Regions from separate parts of the Comamonas squillarum genome, predicted to be linked through region 2. Evidence: predicted binding sites of a transcription regulator. Region 2 holds the regulator's gene; the other holds the start of a gene.
What was found. The regulator sigma-54, encoded in region 2, starts transcription at its own class of promoters, with help from an activator protein. The targets are predictions, from matches to a motif close to TGGCANGNAANCTGCTTT.
Positions count from the first base shown of each region.

Region 1: nirB (nitrite reductase large subunit NirB) is a predicted target of sigma-54. The motif match lies at 2,152-2,169, and genes of this name have one in related genera.

Region 1 is NZ_CP104377.1:4,447,393-4,453,127, reverse strand. It holds gene nirB (nitrite reductase large subunit NirB) at 1-2,014, opposite strand, end outside; gene N4T19_RS20300 (ABC transporter ATP-binding protein) at 2,309-3,142, opposite strand; gene ntrB (nitrate ABC transporter permease) at 3,139-4,020, opposite strand; gene N4T19_RS20290 (CmpA/NrtA family ABC transporter substrate-binding protein) at 4,118-5,413, opposite strand; gene N4T19_RS20285 (nitrate regulatory protein) at 5,723-5,735, opposite strand, start outside.
Region 2 is NZ_CP104377.1:2,981,836-2,993,816, reverse strand. It holds gene N4T19_RS13855 (sensor histidine kinase) at 1-1,222, opposite strand, end outside; gene N4T19_RS13850 (LysR family transcriptional regulator) at 1,392-2,318, shown strand; gene N4T19_RS13845 (DUF2214 family protein) at 2,323-2,769, shown strand; gene argS (arginine--tRNA ligase) at 2,811-4,520, shown strand; gene N4T19_RS13835 (SPOR domain-containing protein) at 4,547-5,251, shown strand; gene N4T19_RS13830 (thiol:disulfide interchange protein DsbA/DsbL) at 5,308-5,952, shown strand; one part of gene N4T19_RS13825 (IS3 family transposase) at 6,022-6,908, opposite strand; one part of gene N4T19_RS13825 (IS3 family transposase) at 6,908-7,397, opposite strand; gene lptA (lipopolysaccharide transport periplasmic protein LptA) at 7,526-8,194, shown strand; gene lptB (LPS export ABC transporter ATP-binding protein) at 8,218-8,994, shown strand; gene rpoN (RNA polymerase factor sigma-54) at 9,100-10,716, shown strand; gene N4T19_RS13805 (aspartyl/asparaginyl beta-hydroxylase domain-containing protein) at 10,792-11,706, opposite strand; gene N4T19_RS13800 (hypothetical protein) at 11,854-11,981, opposite strand, start outside.

The DNA of each region.
Region 1 (5,735 bases), 1.5 Mb from region 2:
GCCACATCGCGCGTTCGAGGTCCTTGCCCATCTGCGTGCTGTCCTGCGTGCCCATGCGGCACCATTCGCTGCCCACACAGGTCTTGACGGTGCGCAGCGCCTTGGCATAGGCATGGCCGCAGGGCATGCCTATGTCGTTCCACACCCCTTGCAGGTCTTCCTTTTTCACGCCCAGCAGGTCAATGCGCTGGCCGCCGGTCACCTTCACGGTGGGGATCTGGTACTTGTCCACCACATCGGCAATGCGGCGCAGCTCGGCAGCAGTGGTCTCTCCGCCCCACATGCGCGGGATCACGCTGTAGGTGCCGTCCTTTTGGATATTGGCGTGGCTGCGCTCGTTGATAAAGCGGCTTTGCGGGTCGTCGCGCGCCTCCTTGGGCCAGGTGCTGATCAGGTAGTAGTTGATGGCCGGGCGGCAGCTGGCGCAGCCATTGGGTGTCTTCCATTCCATAACGCGGAAGACGCTGTCGGTCGTCAGCAGCCGTTGCTCGCGGATCGCATCGCGCACCGCCTGGTGGCCGTGCTCGCTACAGCCGCACATGGGCTTGGTCTTGGGCGATGCCGAATAGTCGCCACCGACGGTGAACATGATGATCTGCTCGACCAGGCCGGTGCAGGAGCCGCAGCTGGCGCTGGCCTTGGTGTGCTTGCGCACCTCGTCCAGGGTGAACAGGCCCTTGTCCTTGATGGCCTTGCAGATGGCGCCCTTGCTCACGCCATTGCAGCCGCAGACCTCGTCGCCATCGGCCAGTGCGGCGGCCTTGTTCTGGCCCTGGTGGCCGGCATCGCCCAGGTTGGATTCGCCAAACATCAGCTTGTCGCGGATATCGGCCACGCTGCGCCCTTCGCGCAGCAGCTTGAAGTACCAGCTGCCATCGACCGTATCGCCATACAGGCACGCGCCCACCAGCCGGTCTTCCTTGATCACCAGCTTTTTGTAGACGCCCGAGTAGGGGTCGCTCAGCACGATCTGCTCGGTGCCCTCCCCACCCTGGAAATCCCCGGCCGAGAACAGGTCAATGCCGGTAACCTTGAGCTTGGTGGAGGTGAGCGATCCTTGGTAGCGGCCGATGCCCATCTCGGCCAGGTGGTTGGCCAGCACCTTGCCCTGCTCAAACAGCGGTGCCACCAGGCCATAGGCAATGCCCCGGTGCGCGGCGCACTCGCCCACCGCATAGATGCGCGGGTCGGTGATGGTCTGCATGGTGTCGCTGACGACAATGCCCCGGTTCACATGCAGGTGCATGGCTTCGGCCAACGCCGTGTTGGGGCGGATGCCGACGGCCATCACCACCAGGTCCGCCTCGATCTCGCGGCCATCGGCAAAGCGCAGCGCACGCACCCGGCCTTCGGCATTGCCCAGCAGCTCCTGCGTCTGCGCCTGCATGAAGAACTGCATACCCCGCTCGATCAGCGATTTCTTCAGCAGCTGCCCGGCCTGGTCATCCAACTGCCGCTCCATCAGCCACTCGCCGGCATGCACCACTGCCACCTGCATGCCGCGCTTCATCAGGCCATTGGCCGCCTCCAGCCCCAGCAGGCCGCCGCCAATGACCACCGCATGGCGCCAGTGCTGGGCCGCATCGATCATCGCCTGGGTATCGGCAATATCGCGGTAGGCCAGCACGCCCTGCAGATCCTTGCCGGCAATGGGCAGCATGAAGGGGTTGGAGCCTGTTGCCAGAATCAGCCGGTCGTAGTCGGCCGTCACCGCCTCACCAACGGCATTGCGGGCATGCACCACGCGGCGGGCGCGGTCCACCGCATGCACCGTGCAGCCGGCATGCAGGCGCACGCCATGCGTCTCGTACCAGCGCCAGTCGTTGAGCACGATGTCGTCCAAGGTCTGCTCGCCCGCCAGCACCGGCGACAGCAGGATGCGGTTGTAGTTGGGGTGGGGCTCTGCGCCAAATACCGTTATCTCGTACAGATCCGGCGCCAGCGCCAGCAGCTCTTCGAGCGCACGCACACCCGCCATACCGTTGCCAACCATGACCAACTTGATTTTTTTCATAGCGTTTCCCGTGGGCAGCACAAAAAAAAGACGTCTAGGCGCCGCATGCCAGGCATGCGCGCATAGACGTCTTTGTCTTTGGACGGCAGCGCCACTGTGCACCGCCACCCGGTGGCCGCCATGGCCACGCCAAGGACTATGCAAGTTCCATACCAAGTTGACATGCGGGGAGCGCCCAGCAGCCGAACTCAGCGCTGCACATTTTTTGTGCGGCTCGGGCGCCGCCTCGCCTCATTTGCGTGCACAAAAAAGGCGCTCCATATGGAGCGCCTGTTGCTAGCGAAGTAGGCTTTATCAGGCCACCTTCACCACATGGGCCTGGCGGGTGTAGAGAAAGTCGATCACCGCCTTGCGGCAGGCCTGGTACTGCGCATCCTCGGCCAAGGCGACCCGGTTGCGCGGGCGGGCCAAGGGCACCGGCAGCACCTCGCCAATCGTCGCAGCAGGACCATTGGTCATCATCACGATCTTGTCGGACAGCAGCACGGCTTCGTCCACATCATGGGTCACCATCACCACGGTGCTGCGCGTGCGCGCAACGATCTCCAGCAGCTCGTCCTGCAGCTTGGCGCGGGTCAAGGCATCGAGGGCGCCAAAGGGCTCGTCCATCAAGAGCACCTGCGGCTCCATCGACAGCGCCCGGGCAATGCCCACGCGCTGCTTCATGCCGCCCGATATCTCGCCGGGGCGCTTGTGCGCTGCATGGGTGAGGCCCACCAGTGCCAGCGCGGCATCGGTACGCGCAGCCAACTGGGCCTTGCGCTCACGCCCGCCAAACACCCGCTCCACCGCCAGGTGCACATTGGCCCAGCAGGTGAGCCAGGGCAGCAGCGAATGGTTCTGGAACACCACGGCACGTTGCGGCCCCGGCCCCTTGATCTCGCGGTTGGCGCAGAGCAAGGTGCCTTCGCTGGGGCTGGTGAGGCCGGCAATCAGGTTCAGCAAGGTCGATTTGCCGCAGCCCGAGTGGCCGATCAGGCTGACAAACTCGCCCTGGGCAATCTCCAGGTTGATGCCCTGCAGCGCCTGGAACAGGCCCTTGGCGGTCTTGAAGCTTTGCGCCACCTGCTGGATCTCGATGTACTTGCCCTGGGGCGTCGCGGGAATGTTGGGCGTATTGGGCGTCATGCCTTGACCTCCTCAAAAGTGAATGCCGAGGCCAGGCGGATCAGCGCCCATTCCAGCAGCAGGCCGACCAGGCCGATGACAAAGATCGCAATGATGATGTTCTTGACATTGAGGTTGTTCCACTCGTCCCAGACCCAGAAGCCAATGCCCACGCCACCGGTCAGCATCTCGGCAGCGACGATCACCAGCCAGGCGGTGCCGACTGCCAGGCGCACGCCCGTCAGCATATAGGGCAGCACGGCGGGGAAGAGGATGGTCGTGGCAATCTTCCATTCGCTCAGGTTCAGCACCCGCGCCACATTCATATAGTCCTGCGGCACGCGCTGCACGCCCACCGCCGTGTTGATCACCATCGGCCAGATCGAGCAGATAAAGATGGTCCAGATTGCCGCCGGGTTCGCGCCCTTGAACACCAGCAGGCCAATGGGCAGCCAGGCCAGCGGCGACACCGGGCGCAGCAGGCTGATCACCGGGTTGAACATGCGCGAGAGAAAGTCAAAGCGGCCAATGACAAAGCCCAGCGGAATGCCGACCAGTGCCGCCAGCCCAAAGCCGATGCTCACCCGCTGCAGCGAGGCCAGCACATTCCAGCCCACGCCCTGGTCATTGGGGCCGTTGCGGTAGAAGGGATCGCGGAAGATCTCCTGCGCCTGGGCCCAGGTCTCCTGCGGGCCCGGAATGCCGGGGTTGCCCTGGGCGACGATGGACCACAGCACCAGCAGCAGGCCAAAGCCCATTACCGGCGGCAGCAGGCTTTGCACCAGCGCGCCAAAGCGCTGCTGCCAAAGGGCAGCCATATCGCGCTTGGCGGCGGCAGGCACGGCAGGCGTGGCAGCAGCAGGCTGGCTGCCCGCTACCACCGGCAAACTCCGCGCCATGTGCTCATGGATGGACAACACCTTGCGCTCGGCCGGGGCCGGCGTGGGCAGGGGCGAAACACTCTCTCGCAATGCAGCGGGCATGGGGCTCTCCTTGTCAGGCTTTGATCGCAAAGCTGTCGGCGTATTTGGCGGGGTCCGAACCATCCCAGACCTTGCCGTCGATCAGCGGGCTGCTGCGCATGTCCGACTTGGGCACGGCGATCTTCAGCTGCGCAGCCGCTTCCTTGTACAGGGCGGTCTGGTTGATCTTCTTGGCCACAGCCAGGTAGTCGGGGTGGCTCTTGAGCAAACCCCAGCGCTTGTGCTGGGTCAGGAACCACATGCCATCGGACAGGTAGGGGTAGCTGGCCTCGCCCTCGGCAAAAAACTTCATGTGGTTGGGGTCGTCCCAGGTCTTGCCCAGGCCATTTTGGTAGCGGCCCAGAATGCGCTGGTTGATGGCATCGACGCTGGTGTTCACATAGGCCTTTCCGGCAATGGTCTCGGCCATCTTCTGCTTGTTCTGCAGGCTGGCATCGATCCAGCGGCCCGCCTCCAGAATTGCCATGGTCACCGCGCGCGCGGTGTTGGGGTGGCGGCTGACAAAGTCCTGTGTGCAACCCAGCACCTTTTCCGGGTGGTCGCGCCAGATGTCCTGGGTAGTGACGGCCGTGATGCCGATGCCATCCATGATCGCGCGGTGGCCCCAGGGCTCGCCCACGCAAAAGCCGTCCATATTGCCCACACGCATATTGGCCACCATCTGCGGCGGCGGCACGGTGATCACTTTCGCATCCTTGAGCGGGTGGATGCCCGCGCTCGCCAGCCAGTAGTACAGCCACATCGCATGGGTGCCGGTCGGAAAGGTCTGCGCAAAGGTGTATTCGCGCTTTTCCGCGCCCATCAGCTTGGCCAGTGACGCCGCATCGACGGCGCCCTTGTCGGCCAGCTTCTTGGACAGGGTGATCGCCTGGCCATTGCGGTTGAGCGTCATCAGCACCGCCATGTCCTTTTGCGGGCTGCCCACGCCCAGCTGCACGCCATAGACCAGGCCATAGAGCACATGGGCAAAGTCCAGGTCGCCATTGACCAGCTTGTCGCGCACGCCGGCCCAGCTCGCTTCCTTGGTCGGCGTGATCTTGACGCCGTACTTCTGGTCCAGGCCCAGCACCGAGGCCATCACCACGCTGGCGCAGTCGGTCAGCGGGATAAAGCCGATATTGACCTCTTTTTTCTCCGGCGCATCCGAGCCGGCGGCCCAGACGCCCTGGTGGCCCAGCGCGCTGTAGACAAAGGTGGCTGCCGCTGCCTGGGCGCCATGGCGCAAGAACTGACGGCGGCCGGCCAGCGGCGAAGAAGCGGGCGAAGCCTCTGCCGCCGGGGCGGTGTCAGGGGTGGGGCGTATCGTCATTCTTGTCAAACTCCATCGAAGGCGTTGCAGATTCCAAAAACAAAAAACGGCGTCCTTTCGCTGAGGGCTTGCACCATCAGGAAAGGGACGCCGTTGTCCCGAAATAACTCGCGATTACCGGAAACAGGCCGCCTTTGGCCTGGTTGGGAAGATCAATGCATATTCCATGCCAATTCAAAAATTGCAGTGCTTCCCTCTGAAGAGCCAACCTGGGCCGGCGCTGCACACCGGCCCGGATCCCTGCAATGGTGCATTGCAGCAGCCTGCGGGCCAACGGCTGCCATGCTTTGGTGCGCGGGCGGAAAGCTGCTAGCGCTCAGCT
Region 2 (11,981 bases):
TACGCATGATGGTGCCGTTTGGCTGGCGCGGCAAGGCCTGCACCGTGCCCTGGTGCAACTGCACCACCGAGCGCACGATGAACAGACCCAGCCCGGCACCCGCCCGGTGGCGGTGCTCGGTGCCGCGCGTGCCTTTCTCGAACAGGCGCGGGCGCAGGCTGTCGGGGATGCCCGGGCCTTCGTCGATCACCTCGATGATCAGCGCCAGCGGGTCGTCCGAATCGGCCAGGCGCAGCAGCACGGGGCTGTCGACCGGCGCGTAGTTGAGCGCGTTGTTGAGCAGGTTGCGGATGGTCAGCCGCATCAGCGCCGGGTGCAGCTGCACCGTGCGCGCCTCGGCATCCCAGACCACCTGGATGCGCGGGCGGGCATCGGCAGCGATGTCGTGCAGCACCAGGTTGACCAGGGTGGGCAGATCGGTATCGGACGAGGCGCCAGCGCGCCCGCCCACGGCAAGAATAGTGCCGGCGGCCAGGGTGTTGTCCAGGGTGCCGATGACCTGCTGGAGCACATGCTCGGCGCGCAGCAAGGCCTTGGTGGCCGGCGTGGTCTGGCTCAGCTGCAGCTCGGCAATGGCCGACATGGTGGCCTGCATCGCGGCCGAGGCGTTGTTGAGCGGCTGGCGGATCTCATGCGAGAGCAGCTGCAGCATTTCGCTGTGCTCGGTGAGCATGGCGGTGCGCCAGTCCAGCAAGGTGCGCAGCTTGAGCAGCTCGCTTTTCTCCTCGGTGCGCTCCAGGTCGGTGGACGACAGCGCGGCCAGTTGCGCGCGCAGGTCATCCGCTTGCGCCGCATTGGCGTATTCGGCGCTGCAGTCCTGCATCAGCATCAGCACGCCCTGGGCGGTTTTGCTGCCTGCCGGCCCGGGCCAGAGGTGGGGCGAGAGGCTGATGCGGCGCCAGGCGACCTGGCCATGGGCATCGGTCTTGCACGTGTCGAACTGCTGGCGCAGGCCCTGGGAGGCGGCCTGCAGCGCCGCGTGGTGCTGCTGGGCAAAGTCGGGGGGCAGCGCTTCATCGAGCTGCTGGCCGACGATGCCGGTGGTGGGCACACCAAACCATTCGCACCACTGCGGCGTGGCCAGGCGCAGGCGCTGGTCACGGCCCCAGTAGGCCATGGCAACGGGGCTGCTGCCAAACAAGCGCAGCAGTTGCGCGGGGGCGTACCAGAGCGCGTCGGCGCTGGAGGGAGTGCTGGTGGGCGGCGTTGAAGCTGACGGCATAGGAGCGGGGGCGCGGGAAAAGAGCGGCTGTCAATGAGTGTCGCAGCGGGATGTGCGCTTTCATGCGCCCGCCAGGCCGGAGCCCCGATGATAATAGGCTGTGGCCCAGCCAGCGCGTCGCACAAGCGGCGGCCAGCGGGCTTTGCGTATTTTCTGTGTTCTGTCTGGTATGGATCGCCTCAAGCAGCTCGAATCATTTGTCGCCATCGCCTCGCGCGGCAGCCTCACGGCCGCTGCCAAGGCCGAAGGCGTGGCCCCGGCCATCATGGGCCGCCGGCTCGATGCGCTGGAGGAGCGCCTGGGCGTCAAGCTGCTGGTGCGCACCACGCGCAAGCTCACCCTGACGTACGAGGGCGCGGCCTTTTTGGAAGACTGCCAGCGCCTGCTGGCCGAGCTAGCCAGTGTCGAGGCCAGCGTCAGCGCCGGGGGCATCAAGGCCACTGGGCATCTGCGCGTGACCGCACCGGCCGGCTTTGGGCGCCGCCATGTGGCGCCGCTGCTGCCGCTCTACCATGCGCGCCACCCGGATGTGACGATCTCGCTGAACCTGAGCGACCGCCTGGTCGACCTGGCCGGCGAGGGCTATGACTGCGCGATTCGCGTGGGCGACCTGCCCGATTCCTCACTGGTCAGCGTGCGCGTGGCCGACAACCGGCGCCTGTGCGTGGCCACGCCCGAGTACCTGCGCCGCCGCGGCATTCCCCGCCACCCCAGCGAGCTGAGCCAGCATGACTGCCTGACCTTGTCGAGCGAGGCCTCGCAAACGCGGGGCTGGGCGTTTCGCATGCCGGCGGCCACTGGCGCCAGCGAGGTGGTCTACCTCAAGCCTGGCGGCCCGCTCGATTGCTCGGACGGCCAGGTGCTGCACGACTGGTGCCAGCAAGGCTGGGGCATTGCCTGGCGCAGCACCTGGGAGGTCGAGTCCGAGATTGCCGCCGGCCGCCTGGTCGAGGTGCTGGAGGACTTTGCTGCGCCGCCCAACGGCATCTATGTGATGTTCCAGCAGCGCAAGCACCTGCCGCTGCGGGTGCGCTTGTGGATCGATTTCGTCAAGCAGCACTACGAACGTGCCGATTTCTGGAAAAAGATGGAGTAACACGATGACTTTGGAAGCTGTTCTGGCCTGCCTGCACCTGCTGGCCTTGTTGACCATGGTGGTTTTTCTCTCCAGCGAGGCGGCGTTGTGCCGCGCCGAGTGGATGAATGGGGCCGTGGTGCAGCGCTTGGCGCGCCTCGATCTGATCTACGCCTTTGCCGCGCTGGCGGTGCTGGCCACCGGCCTGCTGCGCCTGTTTCTGGGCGCCAAGGGCGTGACCTGGTATGTCAGCCAGCCGCTTTTTCACCTGAAGATGACCTTGGTCGTCGTCGGCGTGGTGCTGTCCTTCAAGCCGACAGCCGTGTTCCGCCGCTGGTTACGGCAATTGCGCGACAATGGCGCTTTGCCCGGGGACGCCGAGGTGCGCGCCACGCGTAAATGGGTCATGTGGCAAGCCCATCTGATTCCCGTGATCGCCGCCGTCGCCGTGTTTTATGCCCGGGGCTGGTAAACCGGCCTGGCGCTGGTAACCGCTTCGTCTAAGTTTCAAATATGTTGCAAGTCAAAAAAGATTTGCTCGCAGTGCTTGCTGCCGAGCTCGAGAAATTGTCGCCTGGCGCAGGTAGCCGTGCGGCCTTTGAAACGCCCAAGGTGGCCGCCCACGGTGACTATGCCGTGACCGCCGCGATGCAGCTGGCCAAGCCGCTCAAGGCCAATCCCCGCGCGCTGGGCGAGCAGCTCAAGGCGGCGCTGGAGGCCGCGCCCGCCTTTGCGCAATGGGTGGATGCGGTCGAGATCGCCGGTCCAGGCTTTTTGAACCTGCGCCTCAAGCCCGCTGCCAAGCAGCAGGTGGTGCAGGAAGTGCTGGCCCAGGGCGAGCGCTTTGGCATGCAGCCGCCGCGCGATGAAAAGATCATCGTCGAGTTTGTCTCGGCCAATCCCACCGGTCCGCTGCACGTGGGCCATGGCCGCCAGGCCGCGCTGGGCGATGCGATCTGCAACCTCTACGGCAGCCAGGGCTGGAGCGTGCACCGCGAGTTCTACTACAACGACGCGGGCGTGCAGATCGACACCTTGACCAAGAGCACCCAGCTGCGTGCCAAGGGCTTCAAGCCCGGTGACGACTGCTGGCCCACCGACAGCGACAACCCGCTGGCCAAGAACTTCTACAACGGCGACTACATCGGCGATATTGCCCAGGCGTTCCTGGCCAAGCAGACCATCGAGGCCGATGACCGCGCGTTCACCGCCAATGGAGATGTCGAGGATTACGACAACATCCGCAACTTTGCGGTGGCCTACCTGCGCAACGAGCAGGACAAGGACCTGCAGGCTTTCAACCTCAAGTTTGACGAGTACTACCTCGAATCGAGCCTGTACCAGAACGGCCATGTGGACGAGACCGTCCAGCGCCTGATCGCCAGCGGCCACACCTATGAGCAAGATGGCGCGCTGTGGCTGCGCACCACCGACTTCGGTGACGACAAGGACCGCGTGATGCGCAAGTCCGACGGCACCTACACCTACTTCCTGCCCGATGTGGCCTACCACACGCAAAAGTTCCTGCGCGGCTACGGCAAGGCCGTCAACATCCAGGGCACGGACCACCACGGCACCATCGCCCGCGTGCGCGCCGGTCTGCAGGCGGTCAATGTCGGCATTCCCCAGGGCTACCCCGACTATGTGCTGCACACCATGGTGCGCGTGGTGCGCGGTGGTGAAGAGGTCAAGATCAGCAAGCGCGCCGGCAGCTATGTCACCTTGCGCGACCTGATCGAGTGGACCAGCAAGGATGCGGTGCGCTTTTTCCTGCTCTCGCGCAAGCCCGATACCGAGTACACCTTTGATGTCGACCTGGCCGTGGCCCAGAACAATGACAACCCGGTGTTCTACGTGCAGTACGCCCATGCGCGCATCTGCTCGGTGCTGCGCGGCTGGCAGGAGCAAGGCGGCGCTGGTCTGCCTGCGCTGAGCGGCATTGACCTGTGCGCGCTGCAAGGGCCGCAGGCCCAGGCGCTGATGCAGATGCTGGCCCAGTATCCCGAGATGCTGAGCAACGCCGCGGCTGGCAATGCGCCGCACGATGTTACGTTCTATCTGCGTGACCTGGCCTCGGCCTACCACAGCTACTATGATGCAGAGCGTATCTTGGTGGATGACGAAGCCACCAAACTGGCCCGTCTGGCACTCGTGGCAGCGGTCGCGCAGGTGCTGCGCAATGGCCTGGCCGTGCTGGGTGTGAGTGCACCAGAGCGCATGTGATTTTGCGAACAAAGGTAATAACTGCAATGCGACGACATCAACGTGGTGGAACCATCCTGGGCCTGATCCTGGGGCTGCTGGTGGGCGTGGGCGCGGCCTTGGCCGTGGCCGTGTACGTCACCAATGTGCCGGTGCCGTTTGTCAACAAAGGTGGCGTGCGCGGCGAGGCCAAGGACAAGGCCGAGGCGCAGCGCAACCAGAACTGGGACCCGAACTCGCCGCTCTATGGCAAGAACCCCGCGCGTGCGCCCGCGGCTGTGGCACCGGCCGCTCAGGGCGTGGTGGTGCCTGAGCCGCCGCGCACGGTGGCTGACAACGCCCCCGCGCCAGTGGAAAACAAGCCTGCCAAGCCCGAAGTGGTGCTGCCCGATACCACCAAGCCCGCTGACAAGCCGGCAGACAAGACCCAGGTGGCCAAGCTCGACCCCAAGGCCGGCCAGGGCGCAGATCCGCTGGGCGATCTGGCCAAGTCGCGCAGTGCCGATGGCACCGACGGCTTCCAGTACTTCGTGCAGGCCGGTGCTTTCCGCAGCCAGTCCGATGGCGATGCACAGCGCGCCAAGCTGGCGATGATGGGCTGGGAAGCGCGGGTGAGCGAGCGCGAAGTCAATGGCCGCACCGTATACCGGGTGCGCGTGGGCCCCTTCAACAAGCGCGATGATGCCGATGGCCTCAAAGGCAAGCTCGATGGCGCCGGCGTGGATGCGCAAATCGTCCGCGTGCAGCGTTGAACTTTTGGCGGTGCAGGGCACTCCTAACCGCAACTTGTCACTGGAGTTAACAAAACATGAAACGTCGTGAGTTTTCCACTTTGGCGGCTTCCGCTACTGCCGCCTCGGCGCTGAGCCTGCCTTTTGCCACCGGCGCCAACGCACAGGCCAAGTTCAAGGAAGGCAAGGACTACCTGAAGCTGGCCAAGCCCGTCACCCCCGATGCGCCCGCTGGCAAGGTCGAGGTGATCGAGTTCTTCTGGTACAGCTGCCCCCACTGCAATGCCTTCGAGCCGCAGTTTGAAGCCTGGGCCAAGACTGCCCCCAAGAACCTGCAGATCCGCCGCGTGCCTGTGGCCTTCAACAACACCTTTGTGCCGCAGCAAAAGATCTACTTTGCGCTGGAGTCGATGGGCCTGATCCCTGACGTACATGTCAAGGTTTTCCGTGCGATCCACGTCGAGCGCCAGCGCCTGAACAAGGACGACGAGATCTTCGCCTGGATGGACAAGAACGGCGTGGACTTGGCCAAGTTCAAGGAAGCCTACAACTCGTTCAGCGTCGCAGGCCAGGTGCGCAAGGCCACCCAGCTGCAAGAGTCCTACGGCGTCGAAGGCGTTCCATCGCTGGGCGTGGCGGGCAAGTACTACACCGACGGAACCCGTGCCGGCTCGATGAGCAACGTGCTGCAAGTGGTAGAGTTCCTGGCTGCACAAGGCTGAGCGGATTCCCCAACGCTTGAGACAGAGCCCGCGCACTGAACTGACCCCAAGAAGTTGGACAGTTGGAAGCTAGGGACTGAAGGCCTGAATCCGGTATTGCACTGGACTCAGGCCTTTTAGTTTTAGCTTGATGCGTTGGTGATTGTAGTAATGGATGTAGTGGTGAAGACCTTCTTGAAGCTGCGCCACACTGCTGAACTTGTTGAGGTGGAAGAACTCGGACTTCAAGGTTCCGAAGAAGCTCTCCATCGCTGCGTTATCCAAGCAATTGCCCCGACGTGACATGCTTTGCACCAGGCCATGATCGGCCAGCAAGCGGCGATAGGCACGACTTTGGTACTGCCAGCCCTGGTCGGAATGCAGCAATGGTTTTTCCTCCCTGCCCAGCTTGCCTAGCGCCTTGCGCAACATGTCACCCACCATCTTCAAGCGCGGTTGCGTATTCATCTGATAGCTCACCACCTCGCCGTTGAATAGATCCATGACAGGCGACAGGTATAGCTTTTTACCCAAGACGTTGAACTCTGTCACGTCCGTCACCCATTTCTGGTTAGGCTGCTCGGCCATGAACTGGCGCTGCAACACATTGGCCACGCCCGCGTGCTGCCCGGCGCGATAGGAGCGATATTTCTTGGGCCGAACCAGGGACTTCATCCCCATTACCTGCATCAGGCGCTGCACGCTCTTGTGGTTCACATGACAGCCATTGCGCTTGAGTTCAAGCGCAATGCGCCGATAGCCATAGCGTCCTTTGTGAAGCTCGTAGACAGATCGGATCTGAGCCTTGAGCTCAGCGTATTTGTCGCCTCTCCTGTGCACTTGAGCCTGGTAATAGAAGGTGCTGCGCGCCAGCTTACCTGCCCGCAGCAAGTCCTTGAGGTCGTGATCTGGCCTTAGCTCAAGCACTATCCGCGCTTTTTCTGCGCAGCTTGTTTTTTCGCCTGAACCAAGGCCTCCAATTTTTTTAGGTACGCCACCTCCGCGCGCAGGTACTTCACCTCTTTGAGCAAATCTGCGTGCGAACGCGTGTCGTCCGCAGACATAACTGCTTGTGCCTGTGCGGGCTTGGCTGTGGGTGGGTTTGGCATCTTCTTGGAGCGTCCTCTTGGCCGGGGTGCAAGTGCTTGCGGCCCACCGTCATGATATTGCAGCTCCCAGGCGCTGATGACACCCGTGCCACCCCGGATATCAAACAAGGTAATCGTCTCTCGTGCAGACAGATCATCTCGCCACATCCGCTGCAACACTGCCAGTTTGAAGTCAGCGCTGTAGCGACTGAACTTCTTGCGCAACCCTGATAGGCCATGCTGCTGGTAGCTCTTTACCCAACGTCGCACTGTCGCTTGGTCGAGACCGTGAGCATGGGCCAGTGCTCTGAACCCATGCTGCCCCTGCACGTAGCCCTGGACAACTTCCAGCTTGTAACTCTCGTCGTACTTCGCCATGAAAAACACCCCAAAGGTTGGATGGATGTCCAACTTTTGGGGTGCAGTTCACACGCGGGCTTTTTTGTGCCAGAAACGGCCTAACGCTCCAGCATGGCTACAATGGGGCAGAGCAAGATTCATGCCTTATGAGACACCGTATTTTTAACTCTTTGTTGGTGGCAGTGGCCCTGGCCGTGCCGCTGCTGTCGCACGCCGAGCGTGCAGACCGCACCAAGCCCATGAACATCGAGGCGGACGATGGCCGCCACGATGAACTCAAGCAGACCAGTGTCTTCACGGGCAATGTGGTGGTGACCAAGGGCACCATCATCATCCGTGGCGCGCAGCTGACCGTGAGCCAGGACCGCGACGGCTTCCAGCACGGCGTGGTGACTGCTGCGCCGGGCAAGCTCGCATTCTTCCGCCAAAAGCGTGACTCGGCCCCAGGCGCGCCTGACGAGTTCGTCGAAGGCGAAGGCGAGGTCATCACCTATAACGGCCGCGATGACACCGTGCACTTTGAGCGCCGCGGCGAGTTGCGCCGTTACCGCGAGACCACGTTGACCGACCAGGTCAGTGGCCCGCTGATCGTCTACAACAATCTGAGCGATACCTTCACGGTCTCCGGCCAAAAGGGCGCCCAGGCGGCGGCCGAACCCAAGCCCGGTGCGCCCAAGAAGGACCGCGTCCGTGTGATCCTGACGCCCAAGGCCGATGGCAAGGCGGACGACAAGGCCAGCGCCCCAGCCAAGCCCGCTGCCGATGACAAGACGCCATTGCGCCCCAGCACCCAACTGAACGACGGAGCCAAGTGACCGTGGCAGAAAACTCGTCGACCATTTCCGTCAACGCCCGGGTCGCCAACAGCGACCACCGCAGCCAGCTGGAGGTCTTGCACCTGGAGAAATCCTATGGCAGCCGCAAGGTGGTCAAGGACGTGTCGCTGTCGGTGCGCAAGGGCGAAGTGGTGGGTTTGCTAGGCCCCAATGGCGCGGGCAAGACCACCTCGTTCTACATGATCGTGGGCCTGGTACGCAGCGATGGCGGGGATATCCGCATCGATGGGCAGTCGGTGGCCAATATGCCGATCCACCAGCGCTCGCAGCTGGGCCTGTCCTACCTGCCGCAGGAGGCCTCGATCTTTCGCAAGCTCAGCGTGCAGGACAATGTGCGCGCCGTGCTGGAGCTGCAAAAAGATGAGCATGGCAAGCCGCTCTCGCGCGCCGAGGTCGAGCGCCAGCTCACCGCGCTGCTGCAGGAGCTGCGGGTCGAGCACCTGCGCGAATCACCGTCAGTCGCGCTGTCCGGCGGCGAGCGCCGCCGGGTCGAGATCGCCCGTGCGCTGGCCACCCAGCCCCGTTTCATCCTGCTCGACGAGCCTTTCGCCGGCATCGACCCCATCGCCGTGATCGAGATCCAGCGCATTGTCGCCTTTCTCAAGGAGCGCGGCATTGGCGTGCTGATCACCGACCACAATGTGCGCGAAACCCTGGGTATCTGTGACCATGCCTGCATCATCAGCGATGGCAAGGTGCTGGCCGCCGGGACGCCGCAAGAGATTGTGGAGAACGCAGAGGTCCGGAGGGTGTATCTGGGTGAACATTTCCGTATGTGACACCGCACGCCTTGGCGGGCGTGCCAGCCAAGATGCCGTCCCGCGCTGCGGGGCCGGCAGGGCTGATCCGTTGCCAGCTGCCCCAGCCCGTGTGGAGGCGCAGCCATGATGCCGTCGCTGTCGCTGCGCGTATCGCAGAACCTGACCCTGACCCCCCAGCTGCAGCAGTCGATTCGCCTGCTGCAGCTGTCCACGCAGGAGCTGACACAGGAAGTCGAGCAGATGCTCGACGAAAACCCGTTTCTGGAGCGCGAGGGCGATGAGGCCCCCGAGGCTGAAGCCCGTAAAGAAGCCGCTGAATCTGCCGAAGCTGCAGACGCTGCAGACGCAGCCGACAAGGGTGCCGATACTGCTGCCAGCACCGACACCAACAACAGTAGCGATTTCGAGCCCGGAACCTCCGACCAGCCGCTGGATTTTGCTGCGGGCAAGGAAACCGGCGTCGATGCCGAGGCCGCTGCCGGCGATTCGGCATCGGACTGGGAAGAGTGGGGCGGCGATCTGCCCGCCCGCTCCAGCGCCAGCGATGACGACGACGAGACGCCGATGTCCGACCGGCGCAGCGAGCACCTGAGCCTGCAGGATGTGCTGCACCGCCAGGCCTTGTCGCTGCGCCTGTGCCAGGAAGACCGGGCCGCGCTCTACTTTCTGATTGAATCACTGAACGACGACGGCTACCTCGAAGAAACGCTGGCCGAGCTGGCGCAAAGCTTTGGCGATGCCTCGGATCCCGAACGCTACGAAGCCCTGCTGCACCACCTGACCGTGGCGCTGCGCTTGCTGCAAAGTCTGGAGCCGATTGGCGTGGGCGCGCGCAACCTGTCCGAATGCATGCAGCTGCAGATCAAGGCCCAGCAGCGGCTGTTGGATGAAGAGGGCTCGGACACGCCCGAGGCCGATGCGCTGGCGCTGGAGACCGCTTTGCTGGTCTGCCAGGAATCGCTGGAGCTGCTGGCGCGCCGTGATGTGCGCAAGCTGGTGCAACTGACCGGATGCAGTGATGCCGCGGTGCGCAGCGCGCTGGCGCTGATCGCCAAGCTCGAGCCCCGCCCCGGCCGGCCCTATGCCGATGTGGACCGCAACACCATCATCCCCGATGTCCTCGTGCGACCCAGCAATGAGCGCGGCCTGCCGGTGCCCGGTTTCAGCGTGCAGCTCAATGCCGAGGTGATGCCGCGCCTGCGCGTGCAGGATGTCTACGCCAATGCCTTGCGCAGCCACAAGGGCAGCGAGGGCCATGGCGCGCTGCAGCAGCGGCTGCAGGAGGCGCGCTGGTTCATCAAGAACATCCAGCAGCGCTTTGACACCATCTTGCGCGTCTCGCAGGCCATCGTCGAGCGCCAGCGCAATTTCTTTGTCCATGGCGAGCTGGCGATGCGCCCCATGGTGCTGCGCGAGATTGCCGATGAGCTGGGCCTGCACGAGTCCACCATCAGCCGCGTGACCACGGCCAAGTACATGGCCACGCCGCAGGGCACGTTCGAGCTCAAGTACTTCTTTGGCTCGGGCCTGGGCACCGAGACCGGCGGCAGTGCGTCGAGCACGGCGGTCAAGGCGCTGATCAAGCAGCTGCTGGACGAGGAAAGCGCGAAAAAGCCGCTGTCGGATGCAAAAATCGCCGATCTGCTGCAGGCCCAGGGCATTGAATGCGCGCGCCGCACGGTGGCCAAGTACCGCGAGGCCATGCGCATCCCGCCGGCCAGCCTGCGCAAGGCGCTGTAAGCGCAAGCAGCCAGGGCCCATAAAAAAACCGCAGTTGCGTTAGGCACTGCGGTTTTGCTTTGAGACGGAGCCGCTTTACTTTGGCCACAGCCACCAGATGAACAAGGCCAGCACGGCCAGCATCAGGCCAAACTTGGTGAGCTTGTAGGCCGTCTTGTTCCAGGCCTTGAAGCGGCGGCGGTACTGGCCCATGTAGAACGAGATCTTGAAGATGCGGCTGATGAAGCCGCGCGGATCGCCTTCGTTGTTGGGCGAGCTGGCGGCAGCGACCACATGCGTGCCCAGCCAGCGGTTGAGCCACTGCGCAAAGCCATTGGTCATCGGGCGCTCGACATCGCAGAACAGCACGATGCGGTTGCCTTCGGACCGGTTCTCGGCCCAGTGCATAAAGGTCTCGTCAAAGATCACGCCTTCGCCCTCGCGCCAGCTGTAGGGCGTGCCATCGACCTCGATCATGCAGCGGTCATCATTGGGCGCCAGCACAGCGAGGTGGTAGCGCAGCGAGCCGGCATAGGGGTCGCGGTGCAGGTTGAGCTTGGCGCCGGGCGGCAGCTCGGCAAACATGGCCGCCTTGATGCCGGGGATGGACTGCACCAGCGCCGTGGTCTTGGGGCACAGCTCCATCGCAGACGGGTGGGCCTGGCCGTACCACTTCAGGTAGAAGCGCTTCCAGCCGGTCTTGAAGAAGGAGTTGAAGCCCGCGTCGTCGTTGTTGGCCGCGGCCTTGATCTGCATGGCCTGGTGCAGACCGATGGCCTCTTCGCGGATCTCGCGCCAGTGGGCCTGCAGGGGGGCCAGGTCGGGGAAGGTGCTGGTGGGCAGGTAGGGCGTGCGCGGTACCTTGCTGAACATCAGCATGAAAACATTGAATGGCGCCGTGAACGTGGAGTGGTCAAACAGCTGGCGCAGCAGCTTGTGCCGCACCTTGCCACGCAGGTGCATGTAGAGGCCGCAGCCAAAGAAAAGCAGCACCAGGGCCAGAACGATGATTTTTGCCATAGACAGCGATTTTAGCGACTGTGCTGTGGCGGCTGTCTGCGCAACCGCAAACTGGCGCGCGGCAAGGGCTGCGGGGCGGTGGGATGGCCTGCTGGCAGCAGGCCTATTGCGGTTTGGTCAATGGCAAGCCAGGTGGGCTTACCTGGGCTGGGCGGCGAAGGCGGTTTTCAGGCGCTGCAGCATCTCGCGGTTGAGCTGGCGCTGCTGGCCGCTCCAGTGCGTCATCGCCTTGTTCAGCTCGGCCTGCAGGCCATTGGCCGTCTGCC